Linked DNA regions of Blastochloris tepida. The protein of the gene in region 1 binds, or shares a complex with, the protein of each later gene. Links are inferred from orthologs where the notes say so. Each region holds a gene or a part of one and is shown on either strand. Other genes may lie near its edges. The genes, in order: BLTE_RS06395 and dnaN.

The links.
Region 2: the proteins of BLTE_RS06395 (region 1) and dnaN are in contact, whole or in part, in a solved structure (PDB 1OK7), measured with the Escherichia coli proteins. The link is inferred for Blastochloris tepida from one-to-one orthologs.

What each region holds. Positions count from the first base shown.
Region 1 is NZ_AP018907.1:1,383,452-1,393,319, forward strand. Bases 2,586-5,565 are described here. They hold BLTE_RS06395 (DNA polymerase IV), read right to left. Parts: upstream 4,722-5,565; coding sequence 3,450-4,721; downstream 2,586-3,449. Other genes in these bases: BLTE_RS06385 (precorrin-2 C(20)-methyltransferase), read left to right, coding at 2,586-2,652; cobJ (precorrin-3B C(17)-methyltransferase), read left to right, coding at 2,649-3,401; BLTE_RS06400 (DUF3572 domain-containing protein), read right to left, coding at 4,741-5,028; BLTE_RS06405 (response regulator), read left to right, coding at 5,213-5,565. Outside these bases: BLTE_RS06375 (cobyric acid synthase), read right to left, coding at 1-1,055; BLTE_RS06380 (precorrin-8X methylmutase), read left to right, coding at 1,252-1,881; more of BLTE_RS06385, read left to right, coding at 1,927-2,585; more of BLTE_RS06405, read left to right, coding at 5,566-5,584; BLTE_RS06410 (PleD family two-component system response regulator), read left to right, coding at 5,593-7,014; BLTE_RS06415 (helix-turn-helix transcriptional regulator), read left to right, coding at 7,977-9,083; BLTE_RS06420 (hypothetical protein), read right to left, coding at 9,113-9,313; BLTE_RS06425 (cation diffusion facilitator family transporter), read right to left, coding at 9,588-9,868. UniProt on the Escherichia coli protein: Poorly processive, error-prone DNA polymerase involved in translesion repair and untargeted mutagenesis. Copies undamaged DNA at stalled replication forks, which arise in vivo from mismatched or misaligned primer ends.
Region 2 is NZ_AP018907.1:859,927-869,649, reverse strand. What follows is about bases 2,137-4,971. They hold dnaN (DNA polymerase III subunit beta), read right to left. Parts: upstream 4,196-4,971; coding sequence 3,077-4,195; downstream 2,137-3,076. Other genes in these bases: dnaA (chromosomal replication initiator protein DnaA), read right to left, coding at 4,388-4,971; BLTE_RS03915 (DNA replication/repair protein RecF), read right to left, coding at 2,137-2,886. Outside these bases: BLTE_RS03920 (hypothetical protein), read left to right, coding at 1,039-1,368; more of BLTE_RS03915, read right to left, coding at 1,636-2,136; more of dnaA, read right to left, coding at 4,972-5,800; rpsT (30S ribosomal protein S20), read right to left, coding at 7,054-7,320; BLTE_RS03895 (undecaprenyl-diphosphate phosphatase), read left to right, coding at 7,595-8,401; BLTE_RS03890 (class I SAM-dependent methyltransferase), read left to right, coding at 8,398-9,201; BLTE_RS03885 (complex I NDUFA9 subunit family protein), read right to left, coding at 9,307-9,723. UniProt on the Escherichia coli protein: Confers DNA tethering and processivity to DNA polymerases and other proteins. Acts as a clamp, forming a ring around DNA (a reaction catalyzed by the clamp-loading complex) which diffuses in an ATP-independent manner freely and bidirectionally along dsDNA.

The DNA.
Region 1 (9,868 bases):
CGCCCGCCGCGGCGGGCATGGGCGATCAGGTCGGCGTCCCAGCCCGAGGCGCGCAGCACCGCGAGGTCGGCGATCACCGCCTTGGAGCCGGGCAGAATCACCAGATCGGCGTCGGCCGGCAGCGGCGCGCCGTCGCGCAGCAGCACCAGCTCGACCGCCGGCTCGAGCTTGAGCGGGTCGAGGTCGTCGAAATTGGAGATGTGCGGCAGGAGCGGCACCGCCACCTTGATGCGGTTGGACGACGTGACCTCGGCCGGCGGCTCGATGGAGGCGAGGGGGCCGGCGGTGATCCAGGCGGCGCGGGTGCGGCCCGGCTCGGCCGAACCCAAAAGCGCCAGCGCATCCTCGGCCGGCAGCCGGTAGGCCTGCTCGAAGAACGGCACCAGCCCGAGCGACGACCAGCCGGTGCGGGCGGCGATGAACGCCATGCCGTCGGCGAACAGCAGCGGGTCGCCGCGCATCTTGTTGACGATGAAGCCCTTGATGCAGCGGCCGTCCTCCGGCCCCAGCACGGTGCGGGTGCCGACGAGGCTGGCGATGACGCCGCCGCGGTCGATGTCGCCGACCAGCACCACCGGCACGCCGACGGCGCGGGCGAAGCCCATATTGGCGATGTCGTCGGCGCGCAGATTGACCTCGGCGGCCGCACCCGCGCCCTCGACCAGCACGAGGTCGCTGTCCTCCCGCAGCTTGGCGAAGCTGTCGAGCACATAGGGCAGCAGCGTCTTCTTGGCGGCCTGATAGTCGCGGGCCTTGGTCTCGCCCCACACCTTGCCCTGGACGACGATCTGGGCGCCGGTCTCGCCCTGCGGCTTGAGCAGGACCGGGTTCATATGCACCGAGGAGGCGGCGCGGGCGGCGCGGGCCTGCAGCGCCTGGGAGCGGCCGATCTCGCCGCCGTCCTCGGTCACCGCGGCATTGTTGGACATGTTCTGCGGCTTGAACGGCCGCACCCGGAGGCCGCGGCGCGAGAACAGGCGGGCAAGTCCGGCGACCAGCAGGGACTTGCCGACATCGGAGCCGGTTCCCTGCAGCATGAGCACACGGGCGGACATGAAACCTCGATCCTTTCGCAACCAGCCGGCGCGGGGCGCGGCGTCATCGCACCACAACGTCACGGCAGATTGACAGAGTCAGCGTTCCAGTTACCAGATTTGCCGGCCGATGGGGCATGTTCCGTTGCGATTGCTGCACGCGGCCCGGGGCAGAACCCGGTTGACGCGGGCGCCGCCGTCCTGTCGAAAGGCTCCGATGACATACGACTATGAGAAGGACGGAGCGGCGATCTACGTCCGCTCGTTTTCCATCATCCGCGCCGAGGCGCGGCTCGGCCGCTTCGATGCCGACGAGGAACGGGTGGCGGTGCGCGTCATCCATGCCTGCGGCATGGTGGAGGTCGCCGACGACATCGTGTTCGCGCGCGGCTTCGCCGCCAGCGCCAGGGCGGCGCTGCAGGCTGGGGCGCCGATTCTGTGCGACGCGCGCATGGTGGCCGAAGGCATCACCCGCTCGCGGCTGCCGGCCCGCAACCCGGTGATCTGCACGCTCGGCGATCCGCGGGTGCCGGGGCTCGCCGAGGAGCTCGGCACCACCCGCAGCGCCGCGGCGCTGGAGCTGTGGCGGCCGAATCTCGGCGGTGCGGTGGTGGCGATCGGCAATGCGCCGACCGCGCTGTTCCGCTTGCTGGAGATGCTGGACGAGCCCGGAATCGACCCGCCGGCGGCGGTGATCGGCATGCCGGTGGGCTTCGTCGGCGCCGCCGAATCGAAGGAGGCGCTGCTGGACCAGGGCCGGGTGCCGGCGGTGGTGGTGCGCGGCCGGCGCGGCGGCAGCGCGATGACGGCCGCCGCCGTCAACGCCGTGGCCTGCGACAGGGAATAGGCGCGCCGGCGCGGTCGATATCGCGCGGCGAGGAAAGGCAAGACAATGACCGGAACCATCCATGGCGTCGGGCTCGGCCCGGGCGATCCCGAGCTGATGAGCGTCAAGGCGGCGCGGCTGGTGCGCGAGGCGAAGGTGATCGCCTATTTCCGCAAGCCCGGCCGCCCCGGCGTCGCCCGCACCATCGTCGAGGGCCTGCTGGCGCCGGGCTGCACCGAGATCGCCCTGGAATACCCGGTCACCACCGAGATCCCGGCCGACGATCCGGCCTACAATGACGCACTGCGGCCGTTCTACGAGAAGGCGGCCGACGACCTCCTGGCGCAGGCCAAGTCGGGGCACGACGTGGTGGTGCTGTGCGAGGGCGATCCGTTCCTCTACGGCTCCTTCATGCACCTCTACAGCCGCCTGCGCGAGCGCGTGAGGGTCGAGGTGGTGCCCGGCATTCCCGGCATGTCCGGCTGCTGGACCGCGGCCGGCGAGCCGATGACCTATGGCGACGACGTGCTGGTCGTCCTGCCGGCGACGCTGGAGGAGGGCACGCTGATCTCCCAGATCGAGATCGCCGATGCGCTGGTGGTGATGAAGCTCGGCCGCAACCTCGGCAAGGTGCGCCGGGCGCTGGAGATTGCCGGCTTCCTGGAGCGCGCGCTCTATGTCGAATACGGCACCATGGCCGCGCAGACGGTGATGCCGCTTTCGGACAAGGATGACGACGAGGCGCCCTATTTCTCGATGGTGCTGGTGCCGGGGCAGGGGCGCCGGCCGTGAGCGGACGTCTGGTCATCGCCGGGCTCGGGCCGGGCGCGGCGCGGCTGGTGACGCCGGAGGTGACGGCGGCGCTGGAGCAGGCCACCGACCTCGTCGGCTATGGCCCCTATCTCGCGCGGGTGCCGGAGCGGCCGGGCCAGACGCGCCACGCCTCCGACAATCGCGAGGAGATCGACCGCGCCCGCCATGCGCTGCGGCTCGCCGAGGCCGGCCGCAGCGTGGTCATCGTGTCGTCGGGCGATCCCGGCGTGTTCGCGATGGCGGCGGCGGTGTTCGAGGCGATCGAGACCGGGGAGGCGGCGTGGCGGGCCGTCGAGGTCGAGGTGCTGCCCGGCATCACCGCCATGCTGGCGGCGGCGGCGCGGGTGGGCGCGCCGCTCGGCCATGATTTCTGCGCCATCAATCTGTCCGACAATCTCAAGCCATGGGATCTGATCCAGCGGCGGCTGGTGCTGGCGGCGGAGGCCGATTTCGCCATCGCGCTCTACAATCCGCTGTCGCGGGCCCGGCCCTGGCAGCTCGAGCGGGCGTTCGGCCTGCTGCTCGGGGTGCGACACCCGGCGACGCCGGTGGTGTTCGCCCGCGCGGTCAGCGAGCCGGGGGAGCAGATCGAGATCGTGCCGCTCGGCGGCGCCTCGGCCGAGCGCGCCGATATGCGCACCGTGGTGCTGATCGGCTCGTCGCAGACGCGGGTGGTGACCCGCCGCCGCGGCCCGTCCTACGTCTATACGCCGCGCCGGGCGGGGTAAGGCGGTTTCCGGGGGCCGGCTCGGGCATTCCCCATCGTGGATTGCCCTTCACCGCCGCGGCCGGCCGGTGCCGAACACGATGCCGCGCTCCACCGCCCCGGCGCCGAATTTCGCCCGCAGGGCGTCCACCGCCGTCTCCATGGCGGCGGTGCGCGGCCCCGACGCATCGACGAGGTCGGCCGGATCGGCCTCGGCGATGTCGCAGAGGTCGGAGACGCCGATGCCGATCAGGCGGAAGCGGGTGCCGTCCGCCTCGCGCGCCAGGAGGTCGCGGCCGGCATCGAAGATGCGGTGGGCGAGGCGGGTCGGGTGCGGCAAGGTGCGGGCGCGGGTCCGCAGGCGGAAATCGGCGCTTTTCAGCTTGAGCGTCACAGTATGGCCGCCGAAGCCGGCGGCCTTCATCCGCGCCGCCACCTTCTCCGACAGGCGCCACAGCACCGGTTCCAGTTCGTCGCGGTCGGCGATGTCGGCCTCGAACGTGGTCTCGGCCGAGATGCTCTTGGTCTCGTGCTCGGCCACCACCGGCCGGTCGTCGCGGCCGCGGGCGAGCCGGGCGAGGCGCAACCCCTCCGCGCCATAGCGGTGGGCCAGCAGCGTCTCGTCGGCGGCGGCGAGATCGCCGACCGTTCGGAAGCCGTCGGCGGCGAGGCGCTCGGCCGCCACCTTGCCGACGCCCCAGATGATCGACACCGGCTTGCCGTAAAGGAAGCGCTCGGCCTCGGCTGCGCCGATCACCGAGAAGCCGCGCGGCTTGTCGAGGTCGGAGGCGATCTTGGCCAGGAACTTGTTGGGCGCGAGGCCCACCGACACGGTGATGCCGACCTCGCGCTCGACCGCGGCGGCGAAGCCGGCGAGCACACGCGCCGGGCTCATGCCGTGCAGCGTCTCGGTGCCGTGCAGGTCGAGGAAGGCCTCGTCGATCGACAGCGGCTCGACCAGCGGCGTCAGCGCCAGCATGCGGGCGCGCACCTCGCGGCCGACCCGGGCATACTTGGCCATGTCGGGCCTGAGCACGACCGCCTCGGGGCACAGCTTCAGCGCCTGGAACATCGGCATGGCCGACTTCACGCCATAGGTGCGGGCGATGTAGCAGGCGGTGGCCACCACGCCGCGCCGGCCGCCGCCGATGATCACCGGCCGGTCGGCGAGGGCGGGATTGTCGCGCTTCTCGACAGACGCATAGAAGGCGTCGCAATCGACATGGGCGATGGCCAGGGCATCGAGCTCGGGGTGGCGCGCAAGGCGCGGCGAGCCGCAGTGCGGGCAGCGGTTCGCCGTCTCGGGCGCCGAGGCGAGGCAGTCGCGGCAGAAGGCGGACATCGCGCGGCCAAGCGCCGGCTCAGCCCGGTGTCGGGCCGGCGAGGATGTCGCGGGCGGCGACCACGCGTTCCGGGGCGATCTCGGCGGCGCGGGCGACCGCCATCACCAGGTCATCATCGCCGATCACGAAGTCCAGCACGGCGAGCAGGAAGGCGGGCTCGGCCGCGGCGGCGCGCAGCGTCTCCGGCCCGAGGCCGCTCAGCGCCATGAACAGGCCGAGCCGCTGCGGATCGCCGGCGACGACGCCGAGCGCGGTCGCCGCAATTCCTTCGGCTGCCGCGCGATCCATCGACCTGGTGCGATCCATCGACCTTGTTCGATCCATCGACCTGGTGCGATCGATCGACTTGGCACGAGAACGGAAGGGATCCATTTGCCTTTCCGTAACAGTTCGACCTTTAGACTGCAGGGGTAGGCTCTCCCCGTGCCGCTGCCCCGCGACACGGCGAACCCGGGGCTCAAGGTCTACAGGGCGACCCGGAGTAGTGATCATGCCGAAAACCGTGCTCATCGTCGAGGACAACGAGCTCAATATGAAGCTCTTCCACGACCTGCTGGAAGCGCACGGCTATGCCACCCTGATGACGCGCAAGGGGATCGACGCGGTCGATCTCGCCCGTCAGCACATGCCCGACCTGATCCTGATGGACATCCAACTGCCCGAGGTCTCCGGGCTCGATGTCACAAAATGGATCAAGGACGACCCCAAGCTCAAGTCGATCCCGGTGGTCGCGGTCACCGCCTTCGCCATGAAGGGCGACGAGGAGCGCATCCGCAACGGCGGCTGCGAGGCCTATCTGTCCAAGCCGATCTCGATCGCCAAGTTCATCGAGACGGTCCGCCATTTCGTCGGGGAGGCCTGAGGCTTTCCATGACGGCGCGGGTTCTGGTCGTCGACGATGTTGCGACGAACGTGAAGCTGCTGGAAGCGCGGCTCAACGCCGACTATTTCGACGTGCTGACCGCCGAAAGCGGACCCGAGGCGCTGGAAATCTGCGCCCGCGCCCAGTGCGACATCGTGCTGCTCGACGTGATGATGCCCGGCATGGACGGGTTCGAAGTCTGCCGCCGCCTCAAGTCGAACCCGCTCACCCATCATATTCCGGTGATCATGATCACCGCGCTCAGCGGCGCCGCCGACCGGGTGCGGGGGCTCGAAGCCGGGGCCGACGACTTCCTCACCAAGCCGGTCGAGGACATCGCGCTCTTGACGCGGGTGCGCTCGCTGGTGCGGCTGAAGATGGCGCTGGACGAATTGCGGATTCGCGCGGTCTCGACCCGCGACATCGGTCTTGCGGGGTCCTTGGCCGGCTCCCTCTCCGATCCTTTTGCCGCGTCTTTTGCCGATCCGCTGGCCGAGGCGGTGATCGAGAGCGGCGTCGGCGGGCGGGTGCTGGTGGTGGAGGATCGCCCCGACGCGGCCCGGCGCATCGCCGCCGCGTTGGGCCATGAGCAGTCGGTCGAGATCGAATCCGACGCCCAGCGGGCGCTGTTCCGCGCCGCCGAGGGCGGTTTCGATCTGGTGATGGTGAGCCTGGGACTCGACGGCGTGGACGGGCTCAGGCTGTGCAGCCAGCTCAGGTCGCTCGACCGCACCCGCCACGTGCCGTTGCTGCTGCTGGTCGAGGCCGAGGACAATGAGCGGCTGCTGCGCGGGCTCGACCTTGGGGTGAACGACTATCTGGTGCGGCCGATCGATCGCCAGGAGCTGCTGGCGCGGGTGCGCACCCAGGTGCGAAAGCGCCGCTATGCCAGTCGCTTGCGGGACAATGTCCAGCATTCGCTGGAGCTTGCCATCAGCGATGCGCTGACCGGCCTGCACAATCGCCACTATCTCGGCAGCCACCTCGGGGCGGTGATCGAGCAGGCCACCGCCCGCGGCAAGCCGGTGTCGCTGCTGCTGATCGATATCGACCACTTCAAGAGCGTCAACGACACCTGGGGCCACGACGCCGGCGACGACGTGCTGCGCGAGTTCGCGCTCAGGCTCAAGCGCTGCATCCGCGGCATCGATCTGGCCTGCCGCTATGGCGGCGAGGAATTCGTGGTGGTGATGCCGGAAACCGACCTCGCCGCCGCCGAGGCGGTGGCCGAGCGCATCCGCCGCCAGATCGCCGCCGAGCCCTTTGCCATCCACAAGGGCACCCGCCATCTCGACGTGACGATCTCGATCGGAATCGCGGCCCGGCAGGGGTCGTCGGACGGGGCCGACGCCATCCTGAAACGGGCGGACGAGGCGCTCTACCGGGCCAAGCGCGGCGGGCGGAACCGCGTCGAGGCGGATGCAGCCTGAGGGCGCAGGCGTAACCTTAAACTTTTACGTAGTTTCCGACGCGCTGCGCCAGCGCGGCGTATTGCCATTGATTCCCGCACGCGTTGGGGTAGTTTCCCCAACGACGAGAGTCTTCGCAGGCCACCCGGACGTGGCGAATGCCTGCAGCTCTCCAGCGATAACCCTACGGAATGCTCAGGTCCGCCGCATCTCCTGGGTCCGTGGGGTCTGGCCGGCCGGGCCGTGCGCGAGAGGCCTCCTTGCGTGCGACACCCGGCCGGCCTCCTTTGATTCCAGCCGCCGGTTTCTCCCGCTTCAGACCAGCCGCCCCAGACGCTGACGCGTCGGGCCGCGGTCTCTCGCTGATTTTCTCATCCGAAATCAAATATTTGCCACCGGCAACCCGACCCGCCTGGGATGAAGGCGCCTCGCCGCCGGGAGCGTTCGGGTGGGGTCTGCCCGGGCACTTTCTGTTTGGAGCGTCCGATCTGACTGCATCAGATCGGACGCTCTAAGTCTTTGGTTTGTCGAATTCTCTTTCGCAAAACCGGTGCCCGGTTTTGCGGAGAATGCTCTGGACGACGGGCGTCGGGGTATTCTGCGCACCCCCCACCCCCGACCCCTCCCCACCATTCACTGCGTTCATGGGGGGAGGGGAGAAGACGCGCCTTTTTCTCCCCTCCCCCCGCGAGCTTCGCGAGCGGTGGGGAGGGGTCGGGGGTGGGGGGCTTCTTCGAGGGGCGCGCGGCGAAGCCCGAAACCAGAAATTGGCCGGAAGCCCTCTCGGCTTGCCACCGGCAACCCGACCCGCCGGCGATGAAAGCGCCTCGCTGCCGGGAGCCGTTGGGTGGCGTCTGCCCGGGCACTTTCTGTTGAGACGGTTCCCGCGTCGGCGGAGACGGCCGCTGCTCGCTTGAGTTGTCGCGCTCTCTGTCGCAAAACCGGTTTTCGGTTTTGCCGAGGGTGCTCCGGGGGAAGAGGCCGTGTTCGAAGCGGATGTTCTTGTCGAGACGATCTACGAAGCGAGCGTCGTCCCCGAGCATTGGCCGGACGTGCTGAGGCGGATTGCCGAATACTCCGGCTGCAAGGGCGGCATGCTGGTCGCCAACCCGCACCGGCCGGACTTCCGGTGGGTGGCCTCCGAGAACCTCGTGGCGCCGATGACGGCCTATGCCCGCGACGGCTGGGCCACTCGCAACCCCAAGCCGGGGCGGCTCGCCGGCCTGCGCCATCCCGGCTTCGTGTGCGACAGCGACCTGTTCAACCTGCAGGAACTGGAGAACGAGCCGATCTATGTCGAACTCTCGCGGCCGCACGGCTTCTGGTTCTCGGTCGGCACCATGATCACCGTTCCGACCGGCGACCTGCTGGTGTTCGACATCCAGCGCGCCGATGGCCGGCCGCCGATCGAACGCGAGGCGGTGGCGCGGCTCGATGACGTGCGCCCGCACCTCGCCCGTGCCGCACTGATCGCGGCACGCCTCGGCCTCGAGCGCGCCCGCGCCATGACCGCCACGCTGAACGGCCTCGGCCTGCCCGGCGCGGCGTTCGGACATGACGGGCGGGTGCTTGCCAGCAATCCGCTGCTCGACCAGTTGCCGGCCCAGTTCGTGCCGCGCGCCTTCGGCCATCTGGCGCTCGCCGATCCGGCGGCGAACGCCCTGCTGCAGGAGGCGCTGCAGCGCGTCGCGGTCCGCGGACCGGTGGAGGGCGTGATGTCGTTTCCGGTGCCGGCCGTGGACGACCACCCCGCCTTGATCGCCCATGTGCTGCCGGTTCGCCGCACCGCCCATGATCTCTTCACCGGCGCCGTCGCCTTGCTGGCGGCAACGCCGCTGTCGGCGCCGCAGGCCCTGTCCGAGGGTCTGCTGAGCGGGCTGTTCGACCTCACGCCGGCCGAGGCGCGCGTGGCGCGGGCGGTGATCGAGGGCCAGTCGGTGACCGACTATGCCCGGACGGTCGGCCTGTCGCCGGAAACCACGCGCACCCAGCTGAAATCCGTGTTCGCCAAGACCGGCACCCGGCGCCAGGGCGAGCTCGTGGCCCTGCTCGCGGGCAAGGCCCTTCCGCCCGACGCGCAGGGCGTTTGATCGCGGCGCCGACGTCTTCGGGAAACGCCTCAATTCACGTTCGTCCGTGTCTCGATGACCTGAATGCGCGCGTGATGCTGCTCAAGCTCGAGGCGGGCCATGGCGAGGCAGAATCCGGCGATGCCGCTGATGCGGCGCGCTTCCTCCTCCACATACGCGATGATCTGCACAATCGACATCGCGCTCAGGGGATCGGCCGACGGGTGGCTGTCCTGTTCCTCTTCCGACACTTTCGAACTCCCTCCCTGGATTGTGTACGTCAGCCGATCGCGAACACGAGCGGAGCGTGCTGACGGTTTTCGGCGGTCGGAATTCGGTTGTCCGGCCCGATCAGGCGGAAACCGTTTGGCCGGCCGAATTCATCCTTGGGGGGAGGCGCGCACCCCGCGATGGCGCCTCAGGCTCTCATTCGACCATTCCTCAAGGTAGGCTGGCGGCCGCTCTTCCCGCATCACCCAATTGGGGTATCCGACGGTTCTGCGGCTCTCTCGGCCGGTAACTGTCTCACTCCGCCCATTCCCGGTCGCCGGTGAAGACGATGGTCAGCCAGCGATCCGGCCCCTCGCCGCCGATCGCCGTGCCGATCTCGTCGCGCAGGCCGTCCCATGCGGCGATGGTGCGGGCCGGCATGTCCGGCGGCACGATGAAATAGAGCTCGATCACCCGCGAGCGGCCGACCTTGGCGACATAGGCGTAATAGGCGGAAAAACCGTGCTGGCGGACGGCCGCCTGCGCCACCTCGTCGACGTGCTGCTTGAGGTCGGCCGGCGTGACCAGGAACATGT
Region 2 (9,723 bases), 520 kb from region 1 along the record:
GGCATCTCGACCCGCTCGGTCGACGACCTGGTCAAGGCGCTCGGCATGAGCGGCATCTCGAAGAGCCAAGTTTCCCGGCTGGTCGAGGAGATCGACGGCAAGGTCAAGGCCTTCCTGGAGCGGCCGATCGAGGGCGAGTGGCCCTATCTGTGGATCGACGCGACCTATGTGAAGGTGCGCCAAAGCGGGCGGATCGTCTCGGTGGCGGTGATCATCGCCGTGGGCGTCAACGCCGAAGGCCGGCGCGAGGTGCTGGGCATGGACATCGGCTGCTCGGAGGCCGAGCCGTTCTGGACCAGCTTCCTGCGCAAGCTGACGCGGCGCGGCCTGCGCGGCGTCAAGCTGGTCATCTCGGACGCTCATGAAGGCATCAAGGCGGCGGTGACGCGGGTGCTGGCCACCACCTGGCAGCGCTGCCGGGTGCACTTCATGCGCACGCTTCTGGCCCACGCCGAACGCCAGGGCCGGCGGGCGGTGTCGGCCTTCGTCGCCACCGCTTTCGCCCAGGAGGACGCCGAGGCCGCCCGGGCCCAGTGGCGGCGCGTTGCCGATCAGCTGCGCCCAAGGTGCACAAACTCGCCGCCCTGATGGACGAAGCCGAGACCGACGTCCTGGCCTACATGACGTTTCCCGCCCAGCACCGCGTTAAGCTGCACAGCACAAACCCACTTGAGCGACTCAATGGCGAGATCAACCGACGCACCGACGTCGTCGGCATCTTCCCCAACGAGGATGCCATCACCCGCTTGGTCGGCGCTATCCTCTTGGAGCAAAACGACGAATGGGCCGTCCAGCGGGCGCGCTACATGACGCTGGAAACGATCGCCCCGCTCGGCGATGATCCCATCGTCGGACTGCCATCACTGGCAAGCTGACCAGCCCGGTCCAACCGGGGGACGACGGTGGCCAAGACGCCAGCTACACCACGCCACGGGACACGATCTCGATGCGTTCCGCCGGCACTACAACGAGGAGCGGCCGCACGAGGCAATCGCGCAGCATCCCCCGGCCGATCTCTACGTCGCATCCCCGCGGGCGATGCCGGAGACCGTCGAGGACCCCTGGTACGACGCCGATCATCAGGTGCGCCGGGTGCGGCCGGCCGGCGACATCAAGTGGAAGGGCGAGCACGTCTTCATCGGCGAAGCCTTCGCGGGCGAGCTGCTCGGCCTCGAGGAGCTCGAGACGGGCGACCATGTGGTGCGCTTCTGCGCGCACGACATCGGCCTGATCGATCGCCGCGGTTTGTTCCGCCGCTTCGCTCCGCCCCGTCCGGGGCTCCGCGAGCCGGCGGAACAAACCGCAAACCCCAACCCAGACCTGTCGACCATCCTCCCGGTCCAAACTGTCGACCATCTTCCCGGTTGAACAGGGGTGCGTAGCGAGGCTGGAAACCAGAAGCTCGCGGGGGGGCCGTCTCATGCCAACGGCCGCGAACGCGGGCCGTTGGTTCCGGTCGCGGATTTTCGAGAAATCTTTGGTTTCCCGAAAGAAAATCCGCAAGAGTCAACGGCCCCACGCGTCAGCGTCTGGGGCCGTTGGTCTCAGTCTGCCACCGGAAGAGCCGACCCGCCGGCGATGAAACCGCCTCGCCGCCGGAAACCGCTGGGGTGAGGTTGGTCCGGATACGTCTGTTCAATCCAGCCGCGTCAGCCGGCCGGGCTCGACCGCGAAGCGCACCGCGCGGGTGCCCAGCGCCGCGAAGGCCGCAAGGTCGGTGCCGGTCATCCAGCTCTGCACGCCGAGCCGCATCAGCGTGTCATAGAGCGCGGCCCGGCGATCGGGGTCGAAATGGGCGGCGATCTCGTCGAGCAGCAGCACCGGCAGCATGCCGGTCATCGCCCCCACCAGCCGCACATGCGCCAGCACGAGGCCGACCAGCAGCGCCTTCTGCTCGCCGGTCGAGGCGCGGTCGGCCGGCACCCCCTTGGGGCCGAAGATCACCACGAGGTCGGAGCGGTGCGGCCCGTCCAGCGTGCGGCCGGCGGCGCGGTCGCGGGCGCGGCCCTCGGCGAGGCGGGCGCGGTAGAGATCCTCCAGCGCCAGCGCCGGCGTGTCGCCCACCGCCCGCTCCAGCCAGCCTTCGATGCGCAGGCCCGCCCACGGAAACGGCCCGGCATCGTCGCGGCCGGCGAGGATCTCGGCGGCAAGCCGCCGCACCGTCTCGGCGCGTGCCGCCGCCACCGCCACCGCCACCTCGGCCACCTCGTGCTCGACGGCATCGAGCCAGCGCGCGTCCCCTCCCCCCTGCTCCAGCAGGCGGTTGCGCGAGCGCAGCGCCCGCTCCAGCGCATTGACGCGCGCGCCGTGGGCGGGATCGACCGCCAGCACCAGCCGGTCGAGAAACCGGCGCCGCTCGGCGGCCGGGCCGAGGAACAGCCCGTCCATCTGCGGAATCAGCCAGGCGATGGCGAGATGCTCGGCGAAGGCCGCGGCGGAGCCGACCGGCACGCGGTCGATCCGGCAATCGCGGCTGCGCACCGGGGCGGTCGGATCAGACGGGTTGATGCCGGTGCCGAGCACCACCGGCCCGACATGACCCTCGATCTCGGCCGACACGGCCCAAGATCCGTTGCCGGGGTCGCCGCCCTCGCCCGAGACGCCGCCGTTACCGCCGCTGCCGTCATGATCGTAACCGCTACCGGCGGCATCGTCGTCGCGGGCCACCTCCTCCAGCGTAGCGCGGCGCAGGCCGCGGCCGGGCGCGAGAAACGAGATCGCCTCGATCAGGTTGGTCTTGCCCGCACCATTGGGGCCGACCAGCACCACCGGCGCGTCGCCGGGATCGAGCACCGCGCGCCGCCAGGAGCGGAAATTGACCAGCGACAGCCGCCGCACCCGCGCGGCGCGGCGCGAAGGCCAGGGAGATTCGGGTAACGTCATCATGCGTGGTCACGGCCGCGCGCCGGTCCCGGCCCGTGGCCAGTCCGAGCCTGATCGCCCGGCGCCGTCTCATACGGTTTCCGGTTGATCCCTTCGGGATACCGGAAACGGTCTCGCCGAAAAACACTTGATCTGGAAGGGATTTTTCGGCGACCGGGATACGAAACTCCGGCCTGATCGGCCGGAGTTCGTCTCACACCCGCATCGGCATCAGCACATAGAGCGCGCCGCGGCTGTCCTTGTCGCGCAGCAGCGTCGGCGAGCCGGGATCGGCCAGCTTGAGCTCGGCATCGTCGCCTTCGAGCTGGCCGGTGATCTCCAGGAGATAGCGCGAGTTGAAGCCGATCTCGAGCGGATCGGCGGCATAGTCGGCCTCGATCTCCTCGGTGGCCGACCCGGAGTCCGGATTGGTGACGGTCAGCACCAGCTTGCCTTCCGACAGCGCGAGCTTGACCGCGCGGCCGCGCTCGCTCGACACGGTCGAGACGCGATCGACGGCGGCGGCGAAATCCGCCTTGTCGACCAGCAGCGTCTTGTCGTTGGCGACCGGGATGACCCGCGCGTAATCGGGGAAGGTGCCGTCGATCAGCTTCGAGGTCAGCACGGTGTCGCCGAAGGCGAAGCGGATCTTGGCGGTCGAGAGCTCGATCTGCACCTCGGTCGAGCCGTCCTCCAGCAGGCGCTGCACCTCGGCCACGGTCTTGCGCGGCACGATCACCCCCGGCATGCCGGTGGCGCCGGCGGGGGCGGCGAACTCGACCTGGGCCAGACGGTGGCCGTCGGTGGCGACCGCCCGCAGCATCTCGCCCTCGGGGCCGGAGATGGTGTGCAGATAGATGCCGTTCAGATAGTAGCGCGTCTCCTCGGTCGAGATCGCGAACTGGGTCTTGTCGAGCAGCCGCTTGAGGTCGGCCGCGCTCAGCGTGAAGCGGTGGCCGAACTCGCCGGCCGTGAGGTCGGGAAAGTCGGATTCCGGCAGGGTCTGGAGCTGGAAGCGGGCGCGGCCGGCGCGGATCACCAGCGTGCCCTTGGCCGTGTCGGCCTCCAGCGAGATCTCGGCCCCCTCCGGCAGCTTGCGCACGATGTCATGGAACATGTGCGCCGGCACGGTGGTGGCGCCCGCGAGCTTCACGTCGGCGGCGATCGACTCCACCACCTCCAGGTCGAGGTCGGTCGCCTTCAGCTCCAGCCGCGTGCCGTCGGCGCGCAGCAGCACGTTGGCGAGAATGGGAATGGTGTTGCGCTTCTCCACCACGCGGTGGACGTGGCCAAGCGATTTGGCGAGGTCGGCCCGCTCGACGATGGTACGCATTGACGACACCTCGACTGCCGGCGGCGCGAGGCCGCGCGGCGGAAAGCTCCGGAAGACGCAGACGGGCTGAGGCCGAGCGGCCCTCCCCCCGGCCACCCGGGCCGGGAACAGGGACTTTAGCGCAGGATTCGCAGCAATGCGAAGGCCCTTCCGCCAATCGGCACCCGGCCAGGATGCGCCGGAGCGATCCCTCTAGTCGAGGATGCGCCGCTTGAGAAGCTCGACCTCGTCGGCGAACGCCCGGTCGGTCTTGACCTTCTCCTCGATCTTGCGGACCGCGTGCAGCACCGTGGTGTGGTCGCGCCCGCCGAACCTGCGGCCGATCTCCGGCAGCGAACGCAGGGTCAGCGTCTTCGCCAGATACATGGCCACCTGCCGCGGCAGCACGACATTGGCGGTGCGGCGCGAGGACAGGATGTCCTGCTTGGAAATGCCGGAGTGCTCGGCGACGAGGCGGATGATGTCCTCGATCCGCACCCGCTTGGTATCGGTATGCCGCACGAGGTCGCGGATGGCGTGCTCGGCCATCTCCAGCGTCACCGGGCAGCTCGTCAGCGTGTTGTGGGCGAGCAGCCGGTTGAGGGCGCCGTCGAGGTCGCGGCCATTGGCGGTCACCTGGGCGGCGACATAGTCGACCACCTCGGCGGGCACCTCGAAGCCGGGATGCTTGGTGCGGATCTGGCCGATGCGCGCCGCCAGGATGGCGCGGCGCAGCTCCTCCTCCAGCGGGCCGATCTCGACCGACAGGCCGCCGGCAAGGCGCGAGCGCACCCGCTCGTCCAGGCTCTCAAGCTCGCCCGGCGGCCGGTCGGCAGCGATCACCACGGGCCGGCCGGAATCGATCAAGGCATTGAGCGTGTGGCAGAATTCCTGCTGCACCGACTTGCCCTGCAGGAACTGCAGGTCGTCGATGATCAGAAGATCGATGCCGCGCAGCGCCTCCTTGAAGGCCAGCGCCGTCTGGTTCTTCAGCGCCGCCACGAAGCCGAACATGAACTTCTCTGCCGTAAGATACAGCACGCGCCGACCGAGCCGGCTCGCCCGCCACGCGATCGCCTGCAGCAGGTGGGTCTTGCCGAGCCCGACCGCGGCATGAACATAGAGCGGATTGAAGCGGATGCTCTCGCCGGCACGCGACTCGGCGATCTCCTGCGCCGCGGCGTGGGCCAGCGTGTTCGAGCGCCCGACCATGAAGGTCTCGAAGGTCAGGCGCGGATCGAGCGGCGAGGCCGGCAGCCCCTCGACATTGGCGAACGGGGTGTCGACGATCGGCATCGGCCGCGGCCGCGTGCCGGCCGGCAGCGCGGGCGCCGCCGCAGGCGCCGGCTCGACCGCCGCCGGGCGGGCCGGCAGCCGCGCCACCGCCGAGCGGACCACCAGATCCACCTGCTTCAGGCTCGGCATCTCCTCGCGCCAGAAGGCGTCGAGCGGCTCGGCATAATGGGTCTGGATCCAGCTCTTCAGGAAGCGCGTGGGCACCGACAGGCGCACGCCCTCGCCGGCCACCGCATCGAGCTGCATGCAGGCGAACCAGCTCGCATAGACCTCCTCGCCCAGCGTCGACTTCAGCCGGGAGCGCACGCGATCCCACGAGGCCGCCGCCATTTGCGAGTCGAACTGGGTGTCAAACCGCGTCGACGTCCGCGCAAACGCAGGCTGGGCGCTCCGTACCGATTTGTGGCCCGGGAAAAAACCGGTCTCCAGACCTTCGCTCTTCAACATCCGCCGCTCCGCTTTTCGTCGATGGTCGCAATCGTCATGCCCCTCTGCCCCGCCAGGCAGGAGACACGTCGGTTTCGTTGCCGGAAGTCGCGTTCAGCGCACGCTGGGTGCGCCCGGGAATGGGACCGCGCGTGCCGCTGCCGGCACCGCCCCGACCCGAGGGCCGTTCGGTCCCCGGACATCAGCGGCAGAGACGGCATCGGGCTTGATCCCCGACCCACAGGGCCGAGGCGCGCGGTCAATCGGAGATCGCGGGCCAGTGTGACCCCGGCACTCTCCGTTCGGTGCAATTCCAGACATAGCTGTCCCTCGGCTGCAACAACGCGCAGCTCTTCTTACTTGGAATGTCGATACTTGTTACGCCACCCGCCGACAGGACGCCGGCTGGCCCCCAAAACAAGTTCGCAAGTATATCGACTGCTGGATAACTAGACCAAGATCGGGGTCCGTTTGGGAAACCCTTGCATGGTCATGCTCTCCGCAGCTCCAACTAAAAATAACTCTGAACGAACAGACTTACCTGGGGATGACCCCCGCAGGTGAACGGAGTCTTAACACGCATCCCGGCCTTCGCAACTCGCGTCCAACCCGGCTGCGGCGCGCGGCCGGATCGGTGCCGAAACAAAAGCACGGCGCGGGGGGCAAAGGTCAGCCGGCAAATCTCTGAGGATTCTGCCGGAATCTTGGCTGGGCGTCGCCGTTGCAACACTCGCCCACAATCCCGAAATCGGCCCGTTCGGCCCGTTTGGAACCGATCGAGAATCCCGGCCCCGCCGCCGCTTAGGGTCCAAACAATTGATTATTCAGGAGAAAATCTGAGCGGCGAGACCGACGGCCAAAGCCTGCCAAGCGGCCCCTGCGCCCCCCAAACCGGAAAATTGAGTCAATGGGAAATTTACGTATGGTTCCGGATGACCGAATCGGATCCGCCATCGTGAAAAGTGGGGTCGCCGGATGAATTTCATCCCCCTGCGTGCGGCGTCATAGAAATTTCAAGCCAGAATAGCAGAAATCCGGCACTTGGTGACAAGTGCCGGATTCCATCCTTGAACCATTTGTGTCGCGGGGCCGGTCCGCCTGCCATCGCCCGCCGCGGGCGGGCAGAGGCGGCGCAGCTGGCGCCCCGGCGCCCCGCCTCAGTCGGCGATCTTCTTCACCCGCTTGGTCAGGCGCGAGACTTTGCGCGACGCGGTGTTGCGGTGGAGGATGCCCTTGCCGACCGAACGCATGATCTCCGGCTCGGCGAGCTTGAGCGCGGCGGCGGCGGCCGTCGCATCGCCCTTGGCGAGGGCGTCTTCGACCTTGCGCACCGCGGTGCGCACCCGGGTGCGGCGCATCTTGTTGATGGCGGTCCGGCGGGCGATCTTGCGGGCCGCTTTCTTGGCGGAACTGGTGTTGGCCATGGCCTGAATCCTGTAAGTCTGGGTGCGGTCCGACGCCGCGCCTGCTGTCAGCTTCTGCGGAGGGCTTGAGCGACGTTTTCGGTTCGCCGGCTCACCGGGCCGCAACTCGCGTCGCGGCTCTATAACCGCCGTCCCCGGTAGCGTCAACGGCGCCATAGCCGTTTCAGTATGGAGCTTTCGGCCAAGCGCTTGCAGTAAAGCCTGCTCTCGTGGAAAGAAGCCTTGCCGAAGTGCCGTGCGGCGCACGCTGATTCCTTCGGCATCGGGGGATAATATGACACTCGGCGATTTGATCGAGGCCACCTTCCTTGGACTCATCGAAGGTTTAACCGAATTCATTCCCGTATCGTCGACCGGTCACCTCCTGCTGGTCGGCCACTTTCTCGGCTTCGAGTCATCGGGAAAGACGTTCGAAGTCTTGATCCAACTTGGCGCCATCCTGGCAATCCTGGTTGTCTACTCCACCCGCTTTGTCGATGTCGCCATCCGCCTGCCGACAGATCCTCAAGCACGACGGTTCGTCATCGGAATTGTTGTCGGTTTCCTGCCGGCCGCAGTCATCGGCGTACTTGCCCACGGTTTCATCAAGCGTGTGCTGTTCGAAACACCGGCTTTGGTCTGCATCACCTTGATCCTCGGCGGCGTGGTGCTTCTGATCGTCGACCGGCTGCGGCTGCCCCAGCGCCACTTTGACGCCATGCGGCTGACGCCGCTGATGTGTTTCGGCATCGGCTGCTGTCAGACCGTGGCGATGATCCCCGGCGTGTCGCGCTCGGGCGCCACCATCGTCGGCGCCATGCTGATGGGGGTGGACAAGCGCGCAGCCGCCGAATTCTCCTTCTTCCTGGCGCTGCCGACCATGGCCGGCGCCTTCACCTACGACCTCTATAAGAACTGGTCGGTGCTCAGCGCCGACGACGGCCTCTTGATCCTGGTCGGCTTCGTCGCGGCGTTCTGCGCGGCGGTGCTGGTGGTCAAGACGCTGCTCGACTTCGTCGCCCGGCACGGCTTCGCGCCCTTCGCCTATTACCGCATCGCCGCCGGCACGCTGGGCCTGCTCGGTTTGTGGCTGATCGGATGAGCGCGGCGGAGGCGACAGTCGCCGGCCGCCGCGACGGCAGTGCCGGCGACACCGATTATGGGGCGATCGGCTCAGGCTACGCCGCCTTCCGCCAGCCGGAGCCGCAGATCGCCGCCCTCATCGCCGCGGCGCTCGGTCCGGCGGAGAGCGTGCTCAATGTCGGGGCCGGTGCCGGATCCTACGAGCCGCACGACCGCGCGGTGGTCGCGGTCGAGCCGTCGGCGGCGATGCGGACGCAGCGCCCGGCCGCGTTGCCGGCGGCGATCGCCGCCTGTGCCGAGCGCCTGCCCTTCGCCGACCGCAGCTTCGCCGCCGCGATGGCCACCTTCACCGTCCATCAATGGCATGATCTGGAGGCGGGCCTGTCCGAGATGCGGCGGGTGACCCGCGGCCCGGCGGTGGTGCTCACCTGCGACCCCGATCTCGTGACGCGCTTCTGGCTCGCCGACTATGCGCCGGCGGTGCTCGAGACCGAGGCGCGGCGCTACCCGTCGCTGCGCCGCATCGCCGCCGCGCTCGGCGGCATCACCGAGGTGCGGCCGGTGCCGATCCCCCTCCTCTGCCATGACGGCTTCAACGAGGCCTATTACGGCCGGCCGGAACGGTTCCTGGAGGCTGCAGCGCGCCAAGCCTGCTCGGCCTGGAGCTTCATCGACGAGGACGAGACCGCCCGCAGCATCGAGCGGCTGCGGCGCGCCCTCGCCGAGGGCACCTGGGACCGCCGCCACGGTCACCTGCGCACGCAGCCCCGCTTCGACGGCTCGCTGCGGCTGGTGGTCTCCCGCCCGCGCGCCGGCTAGGGCGTCATACGATCCGACCGCATCAGATCGGCGCTCCAAGTTTCTCGTGTGTCACATTTTCTTCCGCAAAGCCGGTAGCCACGTTTGCGGGAGATGCTTTGTCCCTCACACCGGCGGCGGTTCCGAGAATTGGCCCTCGCGGCGGAAGCGGCTGAGATAGTTGGGCAGCACGCTCATCAGCGCGGTGGGGGTGATCCCGAGCCCTTCCAGCGTGTGGCCGCTCTGGATCGCCGCGTGCGAGACGATGTTGTGGCTCTTCAGCAGCGTCACCTGATCGGGGGTGAGCAGCGGGCTCGGCAGATACTGCATCACCAGCGCCTGCAGATAGGCCACCGGGAAGGGCAGCGGCACCAGCAGCCGCTTGCGGCCGGTGATGTCGAGCACCATCCGCAGCAGCTCCTCGAACGTCTTCACCTCCGGGCCGCCGAGCTCGTAGATTCCGGGCGCCGCCGTGCCCTCGACGCCCTTGAGCGCCGCCTTGGCGACGTCGCCGACATAGACCGGCTGGAAGCAGGTCTTGCC